DNA from 2 places in the Mycobacterium sp. 663a-19 genome. Region 2 is predicted to be linked to the other one. Evidence: predicted binding sites of a transcription regulator. Region 2 holds the regulator's gene; the other holds the start of a gene.
What was found. Region 2 encodes LexA, which represses DNA repair genes until DNA is damaged. Its sites were predicted from a motif close to CGAACANNTGTTCG; they were not measured.
Positions count from the first base shown of each region.

Region 1: the regulator LexA is predicted to act here: its motif matches at 4,477-4,490, upstream of OQ968_RS10865 (HNH endonuclease signature motif containing protein).

Region 1 covers NZ_JAPJAV010000005.1:73,055-83,165, forward strand. Annotated here, with positions in the region: gene OQ968_RS10840 (class I SAM-dependent methyltransferase) at 1-271, opposite strand, end outside; gene OQ968_RS10845 (amidohydrolase family protein) at 294-1,562, opposite strand; gene OQ968_RS10850 (class II aldolase/adducin family protein) at 1,566-2,336, opposite strand; gene OQ968_RS10855 (class I adenylate-forming enzyme family protein) at 2,323-3,945, opposite strand; gene OQ968_RS10860 (hypothetical protein) at 4,051-4,371, shown strand; gene OQ968_RS10865 (HNH endonuclease signature motif containing protein) at 4,504-5,868, shown strand; gene fadD1 (fatty-acid--CoA ligase FadD1) at 5,885-7,480, opposite strand; gene OQ968_RS10875 (NAD(P)/FAD-dependent oxidoreductase) at 7,477-9,072, opposite strand; gene OQ968_RS10880 (alpha/beta hydrolase) at 9,069-10,040, opposite strand; gene OQ968_RS10885 (Zn-ribbon domain-containing OB-fold protein) at 10,037-10,111, opposite strand, start outside.
Region 2 covers NZ_JAPJAV010000010.1:107,987-118,097, reverse strand. Annotated here, with positions in the region: gene OQ968_RS18505 (hypothetical protein) at 1-1,060, shown strand, start outside; gene lexA (transcriptional repressor LexA) at 1,105-1,809, opposite strand; gene OQ968_RS18495 (LysM peptidoglycan-binding domain-containing protein) at 2,136-2,630, shown strand; gene nrdR (transcriptional regulator NrdR) at 2,788-3,252, shown strand; gene OQ968_RS18485 (peroxynitrite isomerase) at 3,301-3,786, shown strand; gene OQ968_RS18480 (PhzF family phenazine biosynthesis protein) at 3,798-4,484, opposite strand; gene OQ968_RS18475 (alpha/beta hydrolase) at 4,518-5,549, opposite strand; gene OQ968_RS18470 (PAC2 family protein) at 5,586-6,560, opposite strand; gene OQ968_RS18465 (trypsin-like serine peptidase) at 6,770-7,591, shown strand; gene sthA (Si-specific NAD(P)(+) transhydrogenase) at 7,592-8,998, opposite strand; gene OQ968_RS18455 (DUF4192 domain-containing protein) at 9,111-10,111, shown strand, end outside.

The DNA.
Region 1 (10,111 bases), on a different contig from region 2:
CGTCGGGATGGCGCGCCAGGAAATCGGCGGCCCAGTCGTCGAGCTGCTTGGCGCGCAACGCGACCAGGTACTGGTTGGACGCCGGCAGCGAGGACCGATGTATCCGTTTGAAGTCGTAGTCGATGCGGTCCACCGCCTCCGCGGCGGCGCGGTCGCCCAGAATCGGGTGCTGCGAACGGCTTTCATACGCCCGCAGGTACAGGGTTACCAGGTTCGTCCACTCAACCGAGCCCCAGCGGACGGAATTGAAATCGACCTTGGCCGTCGTCATGCTCCCCCTCCTGCACGAGTGTTCAGAATGCGTCGGGATCCCGCTGCACTTCGACCGGCACCGGGTGCCGGTACAAACGCGAGGCGTTCTCCCAGGTGAACTTGCGGATCGCATCCTGCGGCAGGTCGCCGATCTCTTCGTGGATCGTCTGCTGAGTGTGCGGCCAGGTCGAGTCGCAATGCGGATAATCGGCTTCCAGCATGATGTTGTCCACACCGATCCGGTCGCGCTGCACGAAAGACGACTTGTCCTCCACCGCGCAGAACCAGAAGTTGCGGGTGAAAACCTCTGCGGGAGTGAGGCTTTCACCGAGCGCCTGCCAGGTGCCGTACATCGCGTGATAGCTGAGCATGTGATCGAGGCGGTCGAGCAGCCCCGCGACCCAGCCGATTCCGCCTTCCGACAAACAGATCTTGAGATCCGGAAACCTGCTGGGCAGGCCGGAGTACAACCAGTCGACCGCCGCCGAGATGGCATAGGCGAAGAACAGCACGCCCTGCACGTCCGGCGGCGCGTCGTCGGTGGTCGACGGCGACGAGCCCGAGGAACCGATGTGCAGGTTCACCACGGTGCCGGTTTCGGCGCACGCCGCCATCATCGGATCCCAGTGGCCCGAATGGATACTGGGCAGTCCGAGCATCGCGGGATTCTCGCTGAACGTCACCGCATGAAACCCGCGCTCGGCGTTCTCGTAGATCATCCGGGCGCCCAGCTCCGGATCCAGCAGCCACGGCAGCTGGCAGGGGATGATCCGGTCGGGATACGACCCCGCCCACACCTCGAGGTGCCAGTCGTTCCAGGCCCGGACGGAGGCCAGCGCCAGGTCACGATCCTTGGTCAGCTGCTGCAGCCGCTGGCCGGCGAAGCCGGGCAGGAACGAGGGAAAGTTGAGCGAGGCGTAGATGCCGTTGAGATCCATGTCTTTGACGCGTTCGTGAATGTCCCACGCGCCCTTGCGCATCTCGTCGAACCGGACCGGCTCGAAGCCGTACTCCGCCACCGGCCGTCCCACCACGGCGTTGAAACCGACGTTGGGCAGTACCTGCCCGTCGTAGACCCAGGTCTGTCCGCCGTTGTCGGTGTCGACGACCTTCGGCGCGCGGTCCGCGAGCCTGCGGGGCAGGCGCCCGGTGAAGGTGTCCGGCGGCTCGACGATGTGGTCGTCCGCCGAGATCACCGTGTAGCGCCGTGGCGCCCGGGGCGGGTCCGGAAGGAACGTGACGGAGCGGTCCGCGCCCGTCTTGGCGGTGGTGAAGTTCGGGTTCGCGGCCAACTCGTCGATGGATTTCATGATTCACCTGAGCACGTCGGGATCGGCCTTGATGGTCATCCGGGCCGCGCCCGCCCAGTACACGTCGGCGGCCCGCTCGATCAGCGACCGCTGCATGCCCGCCATGTCCGCCCAGTTCATCTTCACCGGTTCCTTGCCGGTGAGCATGACGTCGTGGGCCAGCTTGCACACCCGCTCGATCGACGCCGCGCGGTAGACGGCCTGGGCCAGGTTGGTGCCGGTCGCGATGACGCCGTGGTTGGCCAGGATCGTCAGGTTCGCGCCGCCGATCCGGGTGGCCAGCTCCGCCGCGCGCGAGGGGCCGTCGATTTCGCCGTCGTAGGTGTCGATCAGGCACAGGTCGTCCAGGAACAGCGACCCGGTCTGGTGCACCAGGTCGGGCAGCCTGCCGAGCGCGGCGAGCACACAGACGTAGTGGGGGTGGTTGTGGATGACCACGCGGGCGTCTTCGCGGACGCGGTGCAGTTCGGTGTGGATGTGGATCGCCGGCGTCACGTCCCAACGGCCCCGCACCACCCGCGCGTCGCTGTCCACCACGCAGATGTCCGAGGCGGTGAGCTCCTGCCACCACAGCCCCCACGGGTTGACGAGCATGTCGGTCTGCCCGTCGGGCTGCCAGGTGATGTGTCCGGCCATGTTCTCGGCGAACCCGATGCCGGCCAGGTGGCGGAAGGCCACCGCGAGCGCCTGCTCGTCGGACAGGTCCGGGATCGGGGGCACCACCGACGGCGCCCACACCTCCAGGCCGCCGGGTCGTGCGTCACGAGCGTTCATGATCGGTCTCCATCCTTGCTCGGATATCTTGGCGGAGCTCGCCTTTGGCGATCTTTCCCCCGGACGACCGGGGCAGCTCGTCGACAACGATGAGCCGCTCGGGCAGCAGTTCCTTGGAAACCCCCAGCGCCAGCAGGTGACTGACGAGTTCGGGCAACTCGATGGCCCGCGAGTCGGTGAGTTCGGCGTAGAGGCAGACCTTTTCGCCGAACACCGGATCGGGCATGGCGACCGCGGCCGCCAGCGCGATCGCGGGGTGCGTCATCACCGCGTCCTCGACCTGGGCGGCGCTGATGTTCTTGCCCCCGCGCAGGATGAAGTCGGATGTTCGGCCGGTGACGCTCAGATAGCCGTCGGCGTCGATCTCGGCGATGTCGCCCATGCGCATCCATCCGTCGCTGGTGAACAGCTTGTCGTGGTCGGCGCCGCGGAGATAGCCGAGGCTGGTCGCGGGGCCGCGGCAGGCGGGTTGGCCTCGCCCCGTGTCGGTGACGTCGTCGTCGCCGTCGAAGAGTCGAACCGCCATCTCGGGGACGATCCGGCCGCAGGTGCGGAGCCGGCGTTGCAGCGGGTCGTCCAGCGTGGTCCCGCTGAGCAGCCCGGTCTCGTTGGAGCCGTAGAACTGCAGGATCCTTGCGCCGGTGAGTTGCTCGAACTCGGCGGCGGGCCGGTACGGTAACGCCTCGCCGCCGGCGAACACCACCCGCAGCGTGCTGAGGTCGTAATCCCGGCACGCGGCGTCGGCCATCAGCATCGTCAATTGCGTGCTGACACAACATAATACGGTGACCCGGTGCCGGGCTATTGCCTCACACGCCGCCTTCGCCGTGAAACGGTCCAGGATCACCGCGGTGGCACCGAGGTAGATCGGGGTGCTGTGGCTGGTCCATATCCCGAAGCCGAAAGGCATCGGGATGACCGGCAGGAAGACGTCGTCCGACGTCAGGTGCCCGTTGGCCACGGCCTTCTGGTGAAAGTAGTACCAGCGATTCTGGGTGTGCACGACGCACTTGGGCAGGCCGGTGGTCCCGGACGTGGAGTTGATCAGGAAGACGTCGTCGGAGCCGAGCGCGGATTCGGGTGGCAGGGGTTTGGGCTCGACATCGACGTTCAGGCGCGGGGCGCCGGCGGGGTGACCGAGGACCATCGCCTCGACCGAGGACTGCGCCGCGGCCTGCGTCGCGACAGCGCGGCGCTGGTCGTCGCTGATCAGGACCTTGGGTCGCGCGTCGCGCAGGATCGCGGCGGCCTCGCGGGCGCCGGCGCGCGCGCCGATGCCGACGACGACGGCACCGCAGCGTTCGATCGCCACGAACAGCACGTGGATAGCGGCGGAGTCGCCGTGCCACACCGCGACCCGATCGCCTCGCGCTATGCCGACGCCGGCGAGTTGTTCAGCGAGAGTGGTTGCCGCGCCGTCGAACTCGCGCCACGTCAACGAGAGGCCGGGGTGGTCGACATAGGCGGGGTGGTGCGGCGCCCGGACGGCGTTGCGGCGTACCGCGTCCGACAGCGTCGAGTCGGACCACCAGCCGGCCGCACGAAACCGGGCCCGGTCCTCGTCGGTGAATGCCGGCGAGCCCACGGTATCCAGCCCGCCGGCGCTCATCCCCAAATCATAGGAAGGCGCACGCCGTCGCCCGCGGTGAGGACGGGTTTTGGGATCGGTAGCGGCATCACAGGTTTTCACTTGCGTGCAAGGAGGAAGCCTGGAATGAAAACGAAGGTCGTGGTCCTGTTGTCCGGGGCTCTGATCGCGATGCTGCTGCTGTCGCGCTATTTCGCACTGAGCCGGGCGGGCATGCCGCTGGGATGGATGCTGTATCTCGGGTTGCCCATCACCGCGGTCGGCGTTCTGTTCGCGCTGCGGCTGATCAACCTCGGCGCGGGCTGGGGCACCACGGGCGACCACCTCGAGCACAGGCCCCTCCACGCTTCCGAGCGCCTGAAGGAGCTTCAGGCCCTGCGCGACAATGGCGCGATCTCGGACATGGAATACAGCGCGCGGCGCCTGCAGATCATCTCCGAGATGTGACCCCACGTCACGGTTGCGTTTCTCGCCGGAGCTGTGACCTGGCCGGCGACGAGTTATCCACAGTCAGCGCTTTATCCACAGATTGCGCGATTGGCGATGTCGATTCGCACAGGTGTTCGATAGATTGGGGGCATGGGTGCGGGCAGTCGTGAGGAGATCGTCGAGGCCTTCGGCGCGCTCGACACCGCCCTGGACCGCCTGGGCGAGTTGTCCTTTGAGGTGTTGACCACCCCGGAACGACTGCGGGCCCTCGAACTGCTCGAATCGGCGGCGCGGCGGCTGCGCGCCCCGCAACACACCTTGATCAACCAGATCGGCGCCCACGCCTGCGCCGAAGAGCTGGGCGGCACCCTGCGCACCGCGCTGGCCGAGCGGCTGCGCATCACCCGGGCCGAGGCCGGGCGGCGCATCGACGACGCCGACGACCTGGGTGAGCGCCGCGCGCTGACCGGCGAACCGTTGGCGCCGCGGTTGGCCGCGACCGCCACCGCCCAACGCGCGGGCCTCATCGGCGACGGGCACGTGCGCGTGATCCGCGGCTTCTTTGCCCACCTGCCCGCCGAGGTGGATTTGTCTATCCGGGAGGCCGCCGACGCGGATTTGGCCAAGCACGCCGCCCACTACCGCCCCGATGAGTTGGCCCGCTACGCGCAGCGGATCATGGACTGGCTGCACCCGGATGGCGACTTCAGCGACACCGAGCGGGCCCGCAAGCGCGGCATCAGTTTGGGCGCCCAGGAATTCGACGGCATGTCGCGGATCAGCGGCATGATCACCCCCGAGCTGCGGGCCGCGATCGAGGCCATGTTGGCCAAGCTGGCCGCCCCCGGCGCCTGCAACCCCGACGACCAGACCCCGATCGTGGATGCGGCCCCGGATGAGGAGGCGGTGCGCCGCGATCACCGCACCGCAGCCCAGCGCAACCACGACGCGTTGCTGGCCGCCCTGCGTGGCTTGTTCGCCTCCGGAAAGTTGGGGCGGCACAACGGGTTGCCGGTGTCGATCATCGCGATGGCCACGCTGCGGGAGTTGGAGGCCGCCACCGGCAAGGCGCTGACCGCCGGCGGCACCCTGGTGCCGATGGCGGATGTGATCCGCTGGGCCGGCCACGCCCACCACTACCTGGCGCTGTTCGATGGCGCCAAGCCGCTGGCGCTGTATCACACCAGGCGGTTGGCCTCCCCCGCGCAGCGCATCATGCTGTACGCCAAGGATCGCGGGTGCAGCAGGCCGGGTTGTGATGCCCCGGCCTATCACAGCCAGGTCCATCACGTAACAGGATGGACGAACACGCGGCGCACCGACATCACCGACCTCACCCTGGCCTGCGGCCCGGACAACAGGTTGGTCGAGAAGGGCTGGACCACCCGCACCAACACAAGAGGCGAAACCGAATGGATACCGCCGCCGCATCTCGACCGAGGCCAGCCCAGAACAAACAGCTTCCACCACCCCGAACGATTCCTGCGCGGCCAAGACGACGACGAACCCCATTGACGCTTAGTCGGCCGCCCTACCCGTGCAGCGCGTCCTCGACCACCACGCTGTAGCTCGTCCCGCGCGCCGGGCGCGCCCACAGCACGCCGCCCTGGGCGCTGATTCCTGCGGCGATCAGCTCACGTTTGAGGATCTTGTTGGTCGCCGTGGCCGGGAGGTCGTCGTTGATGCGCACGTAGCGCGGCCACGCCTTCGGCGACAGGTCCGGTTGCGCGGCCAGGAACTGCTCGAGATCGGCTGGCCGCAAATCCATCCCGCGGCGAATCACGAGCGCGGCCATCACCTGGTCGCCGACGTGCTCGTCGGGCACGGCGTAGACGGCGACCTGCCCGACCTGCGGCAGCCGCTCCAGGATCCGTTCGATCGGCGCCGCCGCCAGGTTTTCGCCGTCCACCCGCATCCAGTCGGCGGTGCGACCGGCAAGGTAGATCCAGCCGTCGGCGTCGCGGTAGGCCAGGTCGCCCGACCAGTACATGCCGTGCCGCATGCGCTGCGCCGTGGCGGCGGGATCGTTGTAGTAGCCCGCGAACGGCCCGGCGCCCTGGGTGTTCACGAGTTCGCCGACGGCCTCGTCGAGGTTGGTCAATGCGCCGTGTTCGTCGAACTGCGCGATGGCGCACTCCGTCAGCGTGGCCGGGTTATAGATGCTCACCCCGGGGTACGGCTTGCCGATGGAGCCGGGCGGGGTGCCGTCCTCCCGGACGACGATCACCGCGAACTCGCTCGAGCCGAAGCTGTCGACCACGCGGCAGCCGAAACGCCTTGCGAATTCGGCGATGTCGCGATCGGTCGCCTCGTTGCCGAACGCCATCCGCAGCGTCGTATTGGCGTCGTCGGGGCGCTCCGGGGTGCCGAGGATCAGCGCCAGCGGCTTGCCGACGTAGTTCCAATACGTGACGCCGTAGCGGCGGACGTCGTCGAGGAACCGTGTCGGCGAGAACCGGGCCGGGGCCATGGTGGCGCCGCTGCCGATGGCGACCGCCCATCCGGCGGCGACCCCGTTGGAGTGAAACAGCGGCATCGACAGGTAGCAGACGTCGGCGGCGGTGACGTCGTACTGAAAGATCAGGCTGGCGCCGCACATGATCGCCATCCCGTGCGCGAACCGGACCGCCTTCGGATCGCCGCTGGTGCCGGAGGTGAAGATCATCATCAGCGTGTCCGCGGCACCGACCTCGCGGTGGGCCACCAGCGGTGGCGCCGCGGCGACCGCGTCGGCGTAGCGCCCCCCGGTCACGTCGAGCACCTCGAGGCCGCCGAGGTCCAGGCCGTCGAGCAGCCGTCGGTGCTCGGGATCGACGAGAAGGATCTGGCAGTCGGATCGCCGGACGTCGGCGAGCAGCCCCGCTCCGCGCCGGGTGGTGTTGATGCCGCACAACACGTAGCCGCCGAGCGCCGCGGCGGCCATCGCCCGAAGCATCTCCGGTGAGTTGCCCAGCAGCGCCCCGACGTGCAGCGGGCGCGCCGGGTCGGCGACGGCGATCAGCGCCGCCGCCTCGGCCTCCGCCTCGGCCAGATGCTCTCGCCACGTCCAGGTCCGGTCACCGTGGACGAGCGCCCGGGTGTCGTCGTGCCTGCGCTGCCGCAGCAGCTGCTGGACTGTCTCGATCATCTGGTGGTCAGCACCAGCCCGGCGTAGTCGTTGCGGGCCACCTCGTCGCACTGGCACCGGTAGTTGCCGAATCCCCCTGTGTAGGGCATGAATACGCGTTTCTTGCCTTCGATGTTGGCACCCAGATACCACGAAGACGCCGCCTTGGGGAACAGGGTCTGCTCGGCGGCCTGGGCGACGTGGTCGGTCCAGGCGCGCGCGGCGTCGCGGCGCGGCTCGACCTCGCTCAGCCCGCGGCGCCGGGCGGTCAGCACCAGGTTGACGGCCCAGTCGACCTGAACTTCCGCGTGCAGCACCATGTTCGACAGCACCGACGGGCTGCCGGGTCCGCTGATGGTGAACAGGTTCGGTAGGCCCGGCACCATCAGGCCGAGGAACGTCAGCGGGCCGTCGGCCCAGATGTCGCGCAGCCGCTCTCCCCCGGGCCCGACCGGATCGATGCGGGTCAGCGCCCCGGTCATCGCGTCGAACCCGGTCGCGAAGATCAGCACGTCGCAGCGATAGAAAGCGTCGCTCGTTCGTATTCCGTCGGCGGTGATCGCTTCGATGGGCTCGCGGCGCAGGTTCACCAGCCGGACGTTGTCGCGGTTGAAGGCCGCGTAGTAGCCGCTGTCGGTGCAGATGCGTTTGGTGCCGATCGGATGATCGACCGGGATGAGGTCGGTCGCGACGACGGGGTCGGTGACGATCTCCCGGATCCGGTCCTCGGCGAACGTCCGCGCGATGTCGTTGGCCGCCGGGTCGACATTCTGGTCGGGGAAGGTCTTGCCGAACAGGACGCCGCCCTGGCGCCAGCGCTGCCATAGCGCCGCCGCGCGCTCCGCCGGATCGGTGTCGACGGCGTTCTTGTGGTAGGTGCCGTGCGGCGTGCCCGCCGGCGCGTAAGCCGCGACCCGCCGGCGCTCGGGATATTCCTCGCGGATCCGCTGCTGCTCCGCCTTGGACCACGGGCGGTTGGGCATCGGGATGCTGTAGTTCGCCGATCGCTGGAACACGACGAGCCTTTCGGCTTGCTCGGCGACGATCGGGGCCACCTGGATCCCGGACGAACCCGTGCCGATCAGGCCGACGTGTTTCCCGCGCAAGTCGGGATCGTCGCGCGGCCAGGCGGCGGTGAAGTACGTGTCCCCGGCGAAATCGTCGATGCCGGGGATGTCGGGGCGGTTGACCGCCGACAGGCATCCCGTCGCGCACACGAGAAACGGCGCGGCGTAGTCCTGACCGGCAGCGGTGCGCACCAGCCAGCGGCCTTGGTCGAAGGCGGCGCCGACGACGTCGACGCCGAATCGGTAGTGGCGGCGCAGGTCGAAGCGGTCGGCGACGTGGCGCAGATAGGCCAGGATCTCCGGTTGCGCGGCGAATCGTTCGCTCCAGGTCCAGCTCTGCTGCAGCTCCTCGTCGAACGAGTAGGAGTAGTCGACGCTTTCGACGTCGCAGCGCGCGCCGGGATAGCGGTTCCAATACCACGTGCCGCCCACGTCGGGGGCCGCCTCGAGGGCGGTGACCGACAGGCCTGCCGACGCGAGCCGGTGCACCGCGTAGAGCCCAGCGAATCCGGCGCCGACGACGATGGCATCCGTCACCTCGGTCATTTCGGCCGGCTCCCACGGTGATTCGGCGCCAGCAGGCGGCGCAGGTCACCGCACACCAGGTCGCGCGCCGATGCCCCGGGTGCGAAGCCCTGGATCGTCACGAAGCCGTGGAACAACCCGGGAAAGTCCCGGTGCACGACGGGCACGCCCGCGTCGCGCAACCGCCGGGCGTAATCGCAGCCCTCGCTGTGCAGGGGGTCCAGGCCGGCGGTCACGATCACGGCGGGCGGCAGGCCCGCATGGGATTCCGCGCGGGCCGGGGCAACGAGGTGGGGCGGGCCGAAATCACCTGCACCGCGTAGGTATTGGTGCCAGTACCATTGCATCGCGGCGCGGGTGTTGAAGTAGCCGGTGCCGTAGCGGCGGTAGCTGTCCGTCTCGAACGAGTAATCCAGCGCCGGATACAGCAGGACCTGCGCGGCGGGCCGGGCGACTCCATGCTCGCGGCACAGTACCGCGGTGACCGCGGCGAGGTTCCCGCCGGCGCTGTCGCCGGCGACGGCGATCCGCCCCGGGTCGACCTCCAGCTCGGCCGCGTGTTCGGCCACCCAGCAGAAGGCCGCGAACGCGTCGAGAGCCGCCGCGGGCGCGGGGTGTTCCGGCGCGAGGCGGTAGTCCACCGACACCACCACGGCCTCGCAGCCTCGGGCCAGGGCGCGGCAGAACCCGTCGTGGGATTCGATGTTGCAGAAGACAAATCCGCCGCCGTGGGTGAACACGATCCCTGGGCGATCGTGTGACGGCTCGCCGTGCGGGTGGTAGATCCGCACCGGGATCGGTCCGGCGGGGCCCGGGATCGAGCGGTCGACGGCTTCGCGAACGTCGTCGAGATTGTCGACGGGAACCCGCCGTTCGGCCACCGCGGCGCGGGCCTGCGGGCCGGTCATTTCCTCGACGCGCGGGAATCCGGCGTTCAGTTGGTCCAACATCGCGCGCACGCCGTCGTCCATGTGCAGCGCGCCGGTCATGCGGGGCGGTATTTCAGTAGGGTGACCCCGGCGTCGGGCATGTCGAAAAACACCGGGCTGACGGGCATTCC
Region 2 (10,111 bases):
GAACCGCGCGAAGAACACGTTCGCCACCGAGCCGTCCAACCTGGCGCCGCTGCTGTCCGGCCTGCAGGTGTCGGGCCAGAACCAGCCCAGCGGCGCGGCGATGCCTCCCCACGCCAAGAAGTTCGCCTGGAACTGGTGGTACCTGCTGGCGCTAATTCCGATCGCGGCATTGTTCGCGGTGTTGGGGTATGTGGTGGTCGGGGCGCGCCGCCGTCGCACGGCCCGGGAGCTCGCCGCCTACGAGTTCGACCGCGACGTGGACGTCGGTGGCTACGACGCCGACGACAGCTGGGGCCACGAGGAAGCCGATGTCGCCGCCGAGCACTATGGCTTCGGCGAGCCGCGGCCCTCCGAGGAGGAGCCGGTGGGCGCCGGGTCGGCGCGGGTCAGCTGGTCGCGGGGCGACGAGGCCGGGGACGAATACGGCGGCGAATGGCCGTCCGGGTCCAGGGAGGATGAGCAGGAGGACCCCGACGCGGTCGACACCGATTCCATACCCGTTGTCGCGGAAGGTGTTGTGGCGCAGGGTGTTCGGGCCGAGCCCGAGCATCCCGAAGCCGCCCCCGAAGACGTCCTGGAAGCCGCCTACCCCGATGAGGAGTACCCGGAGGCCGCCGACATCGAGGCCGCCTACCCGGACGTGGCCGTTCCGCATGCCCCCGCGGATGCCGCCCATCCGGACGAGGCCTACCCCCCGGCGGCGCCCGAGGCGGTCGATTCGGGCGCCGGGTACCCGGACGTCGCGGTTCCGCACACGGCGCCGGATGTCGCAGCGCCGGGCGCCGTCACGCCCGCCGCCGCCCCGCGGTCCGGGCGGCACGCGGCCGTCGACACCGAGGAGGAACCGGCCGGCGCGGGACTGGGCTCACCCGGGCGCCCGACCATCCACCTGCCCCTGGACGACCCGTATCAGGCGCCCGAGGGATATCCCATCAAGGTCAACGCCAGCTTCGGCCTGTACTACACCCCCGACAGCGGGCTCTACCAGGACACGCTGGCCGAGCTCTGGATGTCCAGCGAGGAAGTCGCCCAGGTCAACGGCTTCACCAGGGCGGACTGACCCGCGAACGTCTCAATCTCGTTGCCGCACAATAAGATTCCGCGTCAGATCTTGCGAATCACCGTGACGACCTTGCCGAGCACGGTCGCGTCGTTGCCCGGGATCGGATCGAACGCCGGGTTGTGCGGCATCAGCCACACCTGACCGCCCGCGCGCTTGAACGTCTTGACGGTGGCCTCGCCGTCGATCATGGCGGCGACGATGTCGCCGTTGTCGGCGACATTCTGCTGCCGCACCACAACCCAGTCGCCGTCACAGATCGCGGCCTCGACCATCGAGTCGCCGACGACCTTGAGCAGGAACAGCGCGCCCTCGCCGACCAGCTCACGGGGCAGCGGGAAGACGTCTTCGACCGCCTCCTCGGCCAGGATCGGCCCACCGGCCGCGATGCGCCCGAGCACGGGCACGAAGGTGGGTTCCGGCAGGGCGTCCGAGCCGGCGACGTCGGTGACGGGCACCGCGACGGCCGGGGTGTCCTCGACACCGCGGACGTCGACGGCCCGGGGACGGTTCGGGTCGCGGCGCAGGTACCCCTTGCGCTCCAGGGTGCGCAGCTGGTGGGCCACCGAGGACGTCGACGTCAGGCCGACGGCGTCACCGATCTCCCGGATGCTGGGCGGATAGCCGCGGCTGGTCACCGACTGCCGGATGACGTTGAGGATGGTGCGCTGCCGCTCGGTAAGCGATGGATCCACGGAATGCAACCGGCCGGCCGCGCCGGCGGCTGAAGTGTCGTTGCTGTCGCTCATGGCACTGAATGTAGCCGCCCGGCGGCCGATAATCAAACATGTGTTCGAGTCGCGTGTCGCCCGGGCCGACACCGGGCCGGAACAAGGCCTAAAGACCCTAGGGATGGTGCGTCAAGACCCTACGGCGGGTGAATTACACGTGTGTAACTTTTGCGGGTATCGGGTATTTGTGCTGCATGTCAGGAGGAGGCACCGACGCGGTTTGTCGGTGGTGTGGTTTAGCGTTTGGCTCGTCCGACACGCTTCGCTCAAATGTTCGGGTTTCGAACGGGTGAGCGAATATAGTCGAACACACGAGCGAGGACCAGTTGACCGGAGGAACGCACATGACAGTCATCCACACACTCTCGCCGCGCACCAGCGGCATCCGGCGCCCGGCCGGGGCGCCGGCCGACGGGCCTCGCCACCAGGGGGAGCGCCCGGTCCGGCCCCGCCGTCCGGGCAGCTCACGGCCCGCCGGGGCGCCGCTGCGCTACCACGGCACCGGCGTCGCGATGTCGGTCGCGCCGCATCGCAGGCGGCCCGTCACGATGCTGACCACGGTCGGGCTGGCGCTGCTCGCCGGCGCGATCACGCTGTGGCTCGGCCTGGTCGCGAACCTCGGCCAGCTGGCCAACGGCGACTCCGGCGGTTCGGCCGCCCCGGTGCCCGACAAGCTGGCCGTCGTGCGCGTCGAGGCCGGGGAGTCCCTGCAGGACGTCGCGCACCGGGTGGCGCCGGACGCGCCCGCTCGCCAGGTTGCCGACCGGATCCGCGAACTCAACGACCTGAACTCGCCGGCGCTGGCCGCCGGGCAGACGCTGATCGCCCCGGTCGGCTGACGGCGCCCCGGTGCACTGCGAAAGCCGCAGCGGGCCAAGGCCGCTCGGTCCTCGCGGCGACGGGCGCGCGCGCACCGCGGTTGCGTTGGCCTCCCGGGGCGGCGCACGGGTACGCTCGGACTGTTCCGCGAGGTGTCAGCACGGCGAAGGAGCGGCCATGCACTGCCCGTTCTGCCGGCATCCCGACTCCAGGGTGATCGACTCGCGGGAAACCGATGAGGGCCAGGCCATTCGGCGCCGCCGGTCCTGCCCCGAATGCGGCCGCCGGTTCACCACCGTGGAAACCGCGGTCCTGGCCGTGGTCAAGCGCAGCGGGGTGACCGAGCCGTTCAGCCGGGAGAAGGTCATCAAGGGGGTCCGCCGCGCCTGCCAGGGCCGCCAGGTGGACGAGGACGCACTCAACCTGCTGGCCCAGCAGGTCGAGGACACCGTGCGGGCCGCCGGTTCGCCGGAGGTCCCCAGCCACGAGGTCGGCCTGGCCATCCTCGGGCCGTTGCGCGACCTGGACGAGGTGGCCTACCTGCGATTCGCGTCGGTGTATCGGTCGTTCTCGTCGGCCGACGATTTCGAGCGCGAGATCGAGGCGCTGCGCGCGCACCGCAAGGTGTCCACGCCGAGCTGACCCACCGGCGTCCCGGGGGCCAGTGCCCGCCGGACTACGCTGTTTTTCATGCCTGCCGACTTGCATCCCGATCTCGAGGCCCTGGCGCCACTGCTCGGCACCTGGGCCGGTCGAGGCGCCGGCGAATACCCCACGATCCAGCCCTTCGAGTACCTCGAGGAGGTCGTGTTCTCCCATGTGGGCAAGCCGTTTCTGGCCTACGCGCAGAAGACCAAGGCGGTGGCCGACGGCAAACCCCTGCACGCCGAGACCGGCTATCTGCGGGTGCCGCAGCCGGGTCAGGTCGAGCTGGTGCTGGCCCACCCCAGCGGCATCACCGAGATCGAGGTGGGCACCTATTCGGTGACCGGCGGCGTCATCGAGGTCGAGTTGTCCACCACCGACGTCGGATTGACCCCGACCGCCAAAGAGGTGTCCGCGCTCGGACGCTCCCTGCGGATCGACGGCGACGAGCTGTCGTACTCGGTGCGGATGGGCGCCGTGGGGCAACCCATGCAGCATCACCTCTCCGCGACGTTGCACCGCAAGGCCTAAACCGCGCGCGCTCAATTCACCTGTGTCACACCGTCGTTGACGACGCGCCCGGCCACCCGCACCCAGCCCTCGGGACTCCAGATGGTCTCGATCCTCGACCCCTTGCCCTGCGTGATGTGCAGGTCGCGGCTGAGGTGGTCGGTGATGCGGATCGCCGCGGAGCCCGTCGCCTCGTCTTCCGGCACACCGAGATTCGCGGCGAACATGCGGGCGCGCAGTGACCCGGCGGATTCGTCGGTCCACGCCCACAGGTAGTGGGCGGTGTCGTCGGGATAATCGGCGGGGTCGGCGGCCAGCAGCTCGTCAACCGAATCGAGTTCGTGGACGAACAATTCGGGGGCCCACTCCGAGCGCGCGCTGATGACCGTGAGGTCGCCCTCGTAGCCGACCTGCACCACGCCGGCCGGCACCCGCAGCGTGTTGATCGGCGTGCCCCGGTCGCGCAGCCACCAGGAAACGCCGACGGTCGGATGTCCCGCGAACGGGATCTCGGTTCGCGGCGTGTAGATCGTGGCGTGCGCGGTGGTGGAGCCGGCGGCGGGCAGATCGACGAATATCGTTTCGCTGTAGCCCAATTGGGTGGCCAGCCGCTGCCGGTCGCGGGGCTCGACCTGGGCCGCGTCCACCACGCCGAGCGGATTGCCGAAGTTGCGGTCCGGATCGGTGAACACGCGCAGCACAGTCACGTCGATACCCATGGACCGACTGTACGACCCAGGGGCAAGCGATGATCAGGTGGCGCTGCGTTCGTCGGAGCCCATGGCGTTGAGGACCGCGACGCGGGTGCCGGCGGGACCGGTGACGGTCCGCTCGCCGCTGCCGGTGCGGAGCAACTCGCGCAGCGCGGCCGGGTCGTATTCGGCGGGCTCGGTGGTGTCGACGAAGCGCTGCACGACGTCGATGAAACGGGCCGGGTCGTCGTGGAAGGGGAAGTGGCCGGAGCGCTGGAAGATCTCCAGCCGGGAGCCGGGCATCGCGGCGTGCGCCATGTGGGCGTGCCGGACGGGGACGACGACGTCGCGGCTGCCCCAGATGATCTGCACCGGGATGGCTTCGGTCAAATAACATCGGTCCAGCATGGTGACGATCTGTCCCCGCCAATCCACCACGGCCCGCAGGGTGCGGCTGAACGCCGCCGAGGCCGTCGGCTCGGGCAGGTCGTCCAAGATCCGCAGCACGTTGGGCAGGTCACGCCCCAGGTCGGTCGAGCCGATCGCCAGGCCCGCCAGCCGCCCCGCCAGCTGAACTGCCGGCAGCACCAGGGGCAGCCGCAGCAGGGCCAGGGCCTCGCTGCCCATCGGCAACGAGGCCAGCCGGAAGACGACGTTGACGTCCTTGGTGACCCCGCCCGCGGCGACCAGGATCAGCCGGTCGACCAGATGCGGGAACTGGTAGGCGAATTGCATCGCCACCCCGCCGCCCAGCGAATGACCCACGATGGTAACCCGCTCGATGTCCAGCACGGACAGCAAGTCGCGCATCCCGTTGGCGTAGGCGGCAACCGAGTAGTCGGCGCGCGGCTTGTCGGACTGCCCGTGCCCGAGCAGGTCGGGGGCGATCACCGTGAACCGCTGGGCGAGCTTGGCCTGCACGGTGTTCCAGGTGGTCGAGTTGTCGCCGATGCCGTGGATCAACAGCAGCGCCGGCCCGGACCCGGCGACCCGGAACGCCCGCTTGTACCCGTGGATGGTCCGGAACTGCAGGGTCGGCGCGGTCACTTCCCGCACCGGGCGAAGATTGCTCTTGCGTTTCCGCTCAGTCATCCCCGCCCACCTAGTCGTCGAGCCGGTTGCGAGCGGTCAGGCCGAGTCGTCGTCCTCGGACCTCTTCTCGGCCTGCTGGGCCAGGAACCGCTCGAACTCTGCGCCAATCTCGTCGCCGCTAGGCAGGTCCTCGTCGCGAGTCAGTAACGACCTGTTCGCCTGAGCGTCGATGAAGGCATCGTACTGGCGCTCGAGGGCGGCCACCACTTGGGCCACCTCCGCGCTGGCCTCGACCTGCTCGTCGATCTTGGCTCGGATCTCCGCCGCCGCCTCGGTCAGCGCCGACAGCGGGAGTTCCAGCGACCCGGTCTTGGCCACCTGCTCGAGCAGCGCCTGCGCCGCGGCGGGGTAGTCGGTCTGCGTCAGGTAGTGCGGCACGTGCACGGTGAACCCGACGACCTCGTGACCGTGCTGGGCCATCCGGTATTCGAGCAGGTTCGACGCGCTGCCGGGGACCTGGATCTCGGAGATCCACGGCTGGAAATCGGCGATCAACTCCCTGTGGTTGGAGTGCGCGGTCAGGGTGATCGGCCGGGTGTGGGGGACCGCCATCGGGACGGTGCCCAGGCCGATGGTCTGCCGCACGCCGAGGCGCTCGGCCAGCAGGCGCACCGCGGTGACGAAACGCTCCCACTTGAGGTCGGGCTCCATACCGGCCAGCAACAGAAACGGGGTGCCGACGCTGTCGCGCAGGGCGTACAGGCTCAGCTCCGGATCGTCGTAGTCGGTGAAGTGATCGGTCTTGAATGTCATCAGCGGCCGCCGCGAGCGGTAGTCCAGCAATTCGTCGATCGCAAATGACGCGACCAGCTCGGTGTCCAGCGCCGCCTTCAAATGGGTGGCGGCCAGCCGTATCGCGTGTCCGGCGTCGGAGAACCCTTCCAGGGCATGGACCAGCACCGGGCCGCGGCCGTCGGACGTCGACAACTGCGGTGCCGGGAACTCGAGCTCGTACATGCCGGGCTGCCCTGGCTGGTACAGCCCGTCGTCCCGGTTTTGATCGTGGGCCATCGGGTTGCCTCCTTTCGGGGGTTTCTCCAGGGTGCCCCTACCAGTGTCCCCCAAGTCGATGGGCACCAATAAACGAAACGCAGTGGCGCCGGAACGTAATCTCGGCGGCACGCGCGCGCCCCGCGCGGAGTTTGCCGGCAAATCTACCAACACCCGGCGTCGCGTCGAATTGTGCTTGCCAGTGCGCCGTCAGGCATGATTGCAGTCAAATGCGCGTGCCGATTGTGTTGCTGTGTCCGGTGATCGGGGTGGCGGCGTTGCTGACGTCGTGCAGCCGTCCCGCCGACCCCGCGGCGAAACCGACCGTGTCCGTGCCCGTGGCCACCGGGCCGTTGGTGCAGCGGCTCAGCCAGCCCCAACAGAAGTCCGTCGCGGCCCAGGTGGACCCGGACCGCCGGGTGGGGGCCGTCTTCATCGACAAGGGGCCGCTGCATGTGTGCACCGGGTCGGTCGTGCACTCGGCGACCGGGAACCTGATGATCACTGCGGCGCACTGCCTGGCCGGGGCCGCCCAGCTGTCCTTCGCGCCCGGCCTGATGGGCGATCCCGCGCCCGCGAACGTGTGGAAGGCCGACGCCGTCTACCTCGATCCGCGCTGGCTGGCCAGCAAGGACCCGCACGCGGACTACGCGATCGCGCGGGTCAGCAACGACGCCGGCGTCTCCGTCGAGTCCCACGTCGGCCTGGCGCTGACGCTGGGCACCGCGCCGCCGCCCGGCAGCCACGTCACGGTGATGGGCTATCCGGCCGGCGTGGGCGGCTCGCCCATCGGCTGCCAGGCCACCACGTCGATCAACGACGCCGGGTTCCCCTCGCTGGTGTGCGAGGGGATGGTCGACGGCACCAGCGGCGCGCCGTGGGTCAGCGGCACCACGCTCACCGGGCTGATCGGTGGTTTCGAGCGCGGTGGCTGCGCGGCGAACGTGTCGTACTCGGCGCCGTTCGACGCGCAGACCACGCAACTGCTGGCCCGCGCCGAGGCGGGCGGGCCCGGTGACCCGGTGCCCAACGACCTCGACGACAGCTGCTGATCAGCGGCGGAACTGGGACAGCTCCCGCATCTTGTTGGTCACGTCGAGCGCGGCGACCTTGTAGGCCTCCGAGAACGTCGGATAGTTGAACACCGCGTCGACGAGGTAGTCGACCGTCCCGCCGCAGCCCATCACGGCCTGCCCGATGTGCACCATCTCGGTGGCGCTGGTGCCGAAGATGTGCACCCCCAACAGTTTTCGGTCGTCGGTGGACACCAGCAGCTTGAGCATGCCGTAGGAGTCCCCGGCGATCTGGCCGCGGGCCAGCTCCCGGTACCGGGCCACCCCCACCTCGTAGGGGATCGCGTCCTTGGTCAGCTCCACCTCGGTGGCCCCGACGTAGGAGATCTCGGGAATCGAGTAGATGCCGATCGGCTGCAGCTCGGTGATGCCGTCGCATGCCTCGCCGAACGCGTGGTAGGCGGCCAGCCGCCCCTGTTCCATCGACGTCGCGGCCAGCGCCGGGAAGCCGATCACGTCGCCGACGGCGTAGATGTGCTCCACCTTGGTCTTGAACCTGTCGTCGACCCAGATCCGGCCGCGCCCTTCGACTTCCAGGCCGGCGTTGTGCAGGTCGAGGTGGTCGGTCTGGCCCTGGCGCCCCGCGGAGTACATGACCGTCTCGGCGGGAATCTGCTTGCCGCTGGCCAGGGTGGTGACGGTGCCGGCGGAGCCGACGTCGACCGCGGTCACCTCCTCGCCGAACCGGAACGTCACCGCCAGGTCGCGCAGGTGGAACTTCAGCGCCTCGACCACCTCGGGGTCGCAGAAGTCGAGCATGTTGTCCCGCTTTTCCACGACGGTGACCTTGGTGCCCAGCGCGGCGAACATCGACGCGTACTCGATGCCGATCACACCCGCGCCGACGACCACCATCGAGGCCGGCAGCGACTTGAGGTCGAGGATCCCGTCGGAGTCCAGCACCCGCTCCTCGTCGAACTCGACCCCGGACGGCCGGGCCGGCCGGGTGCCGGTGGCGATGACGATGAATTCGCCTGTGACGGTGGTCATTTCGCGGCGGCCCGGGTCTTCGATGACGATGGTGTGCGGGTCGACGAATCGGCCATGCCCGAGCAGCAGGTCGATTCGGTTGCGCATCAACTGGTTGCGCACCACGTCGACCTCCTTGCCGATCACGTGCTGGGTGCGGGCCAGCAGGTCGGCCGGGGTGATCCGGTCCTTCACCCGGTAGCTCGCCCCGTAGAGCTCGCGCTGGTTCATCCCGGTGAGGTAAAGCACCGCCTCGCGCAACGTCTTCGACGGGATCGTGCCGGTGTTGACGCAGACGCCGCCGAGCATGCGGCCGCGTTCGATGATCGCCACGGATTTGCCCAGCTTGGCCGAGGCGATGGCGGCCTTCTGGCCGCCGGGTCCCGACCCGATGACGACGATGTCGTACTCCTGCATCGAACCCATGGATAGACGATAAGGCTCACAGTCGAGACTTTCTCCACAGACGGCCGGCTCGGTCACCTCCGGCGCGCACGGCCCGACGGTGGTGGCCGCCAGCGTTGGGCCCATGACGACGCATGGACGAGATTTCGACCTGAACCTGAACCACCCCGGCGCGCTGATCGCCGCGCTGCCGGCCGTTCTCGGCTTCGTGCCGGAGAATTCGTTGGTCCTGGTGTCGGTGAGCGACGGCGAGCTGGGGTCGGTGCTGCGGGTCGACCTGTCCGAGAAGCTCGCCGACCGAATCGCGCACCTCGCCGAGGTCGCCGCTGCGGCCGCGCCCCAGGCCGCGGTCGCGGTCATCGTCGACGCCGAAGGCGCGCACTGCCCGCAGTGCAACGAGGACTATCGGCAGCTGAGCGCGGTGCTCACCGAGGAGCTGTCGCGGCACGACATCGTCGTGTGGGCGGTGCACGTGGTGGACCGGGTGGCCGCGGGCGGGCGCTGGCGCTGCGTGGACGGCTGCGGTTCGGCCGGCGCGGTGGACGACCCGACGGCCTCCCCGCTGGCGGCCGCGGCGGTGCTCGACGGCCGGCGGCTGTATCCGCGCCGCGCCGACCTGCAGGCCGTCGTCGCGGCCGACGAGCGGGCGCAGCGCCCCGAGCTGGCGGCCTCGGTCGCCGAGCGGGCGACCGCGCGCCGGGCCGCTCACGACGCCGATCCCGCGGGGCGCACCCGTTGCGACGTGGAGAACGCAATGGCCGCGGCCGCCCGGGTGGCCGGCGGTCAGCCGCTCCCCGACGCCGACCTGGCCGAGCTGGGCTGCGCGCTGAGCGACCCGGAGGTGCGCGACATCCTGTACGCCCTCGCGGTCGGCGAGAACGCCGGGGAGGCCGAGTCGCTGTGGGCGGCGCTGGCGCGCGCCCTGCCGCTGCCGTGGCGCGTCGAGGCGCTGGTGTTGCTGGCGTTCAGCGCCTACGCGCGTGGCGACGGGCCGCTGGCCGGGGTGTCGCTGGACGCCGCGCTGCGCTGCGCGCCGGACCACCGGATGGCGGGCATGCTGGACATGGCGTTGCAGTCCGGGTTGCGGCCCGAGCAGATCCGTGAGCTCGCGGTCACCGGGTACCG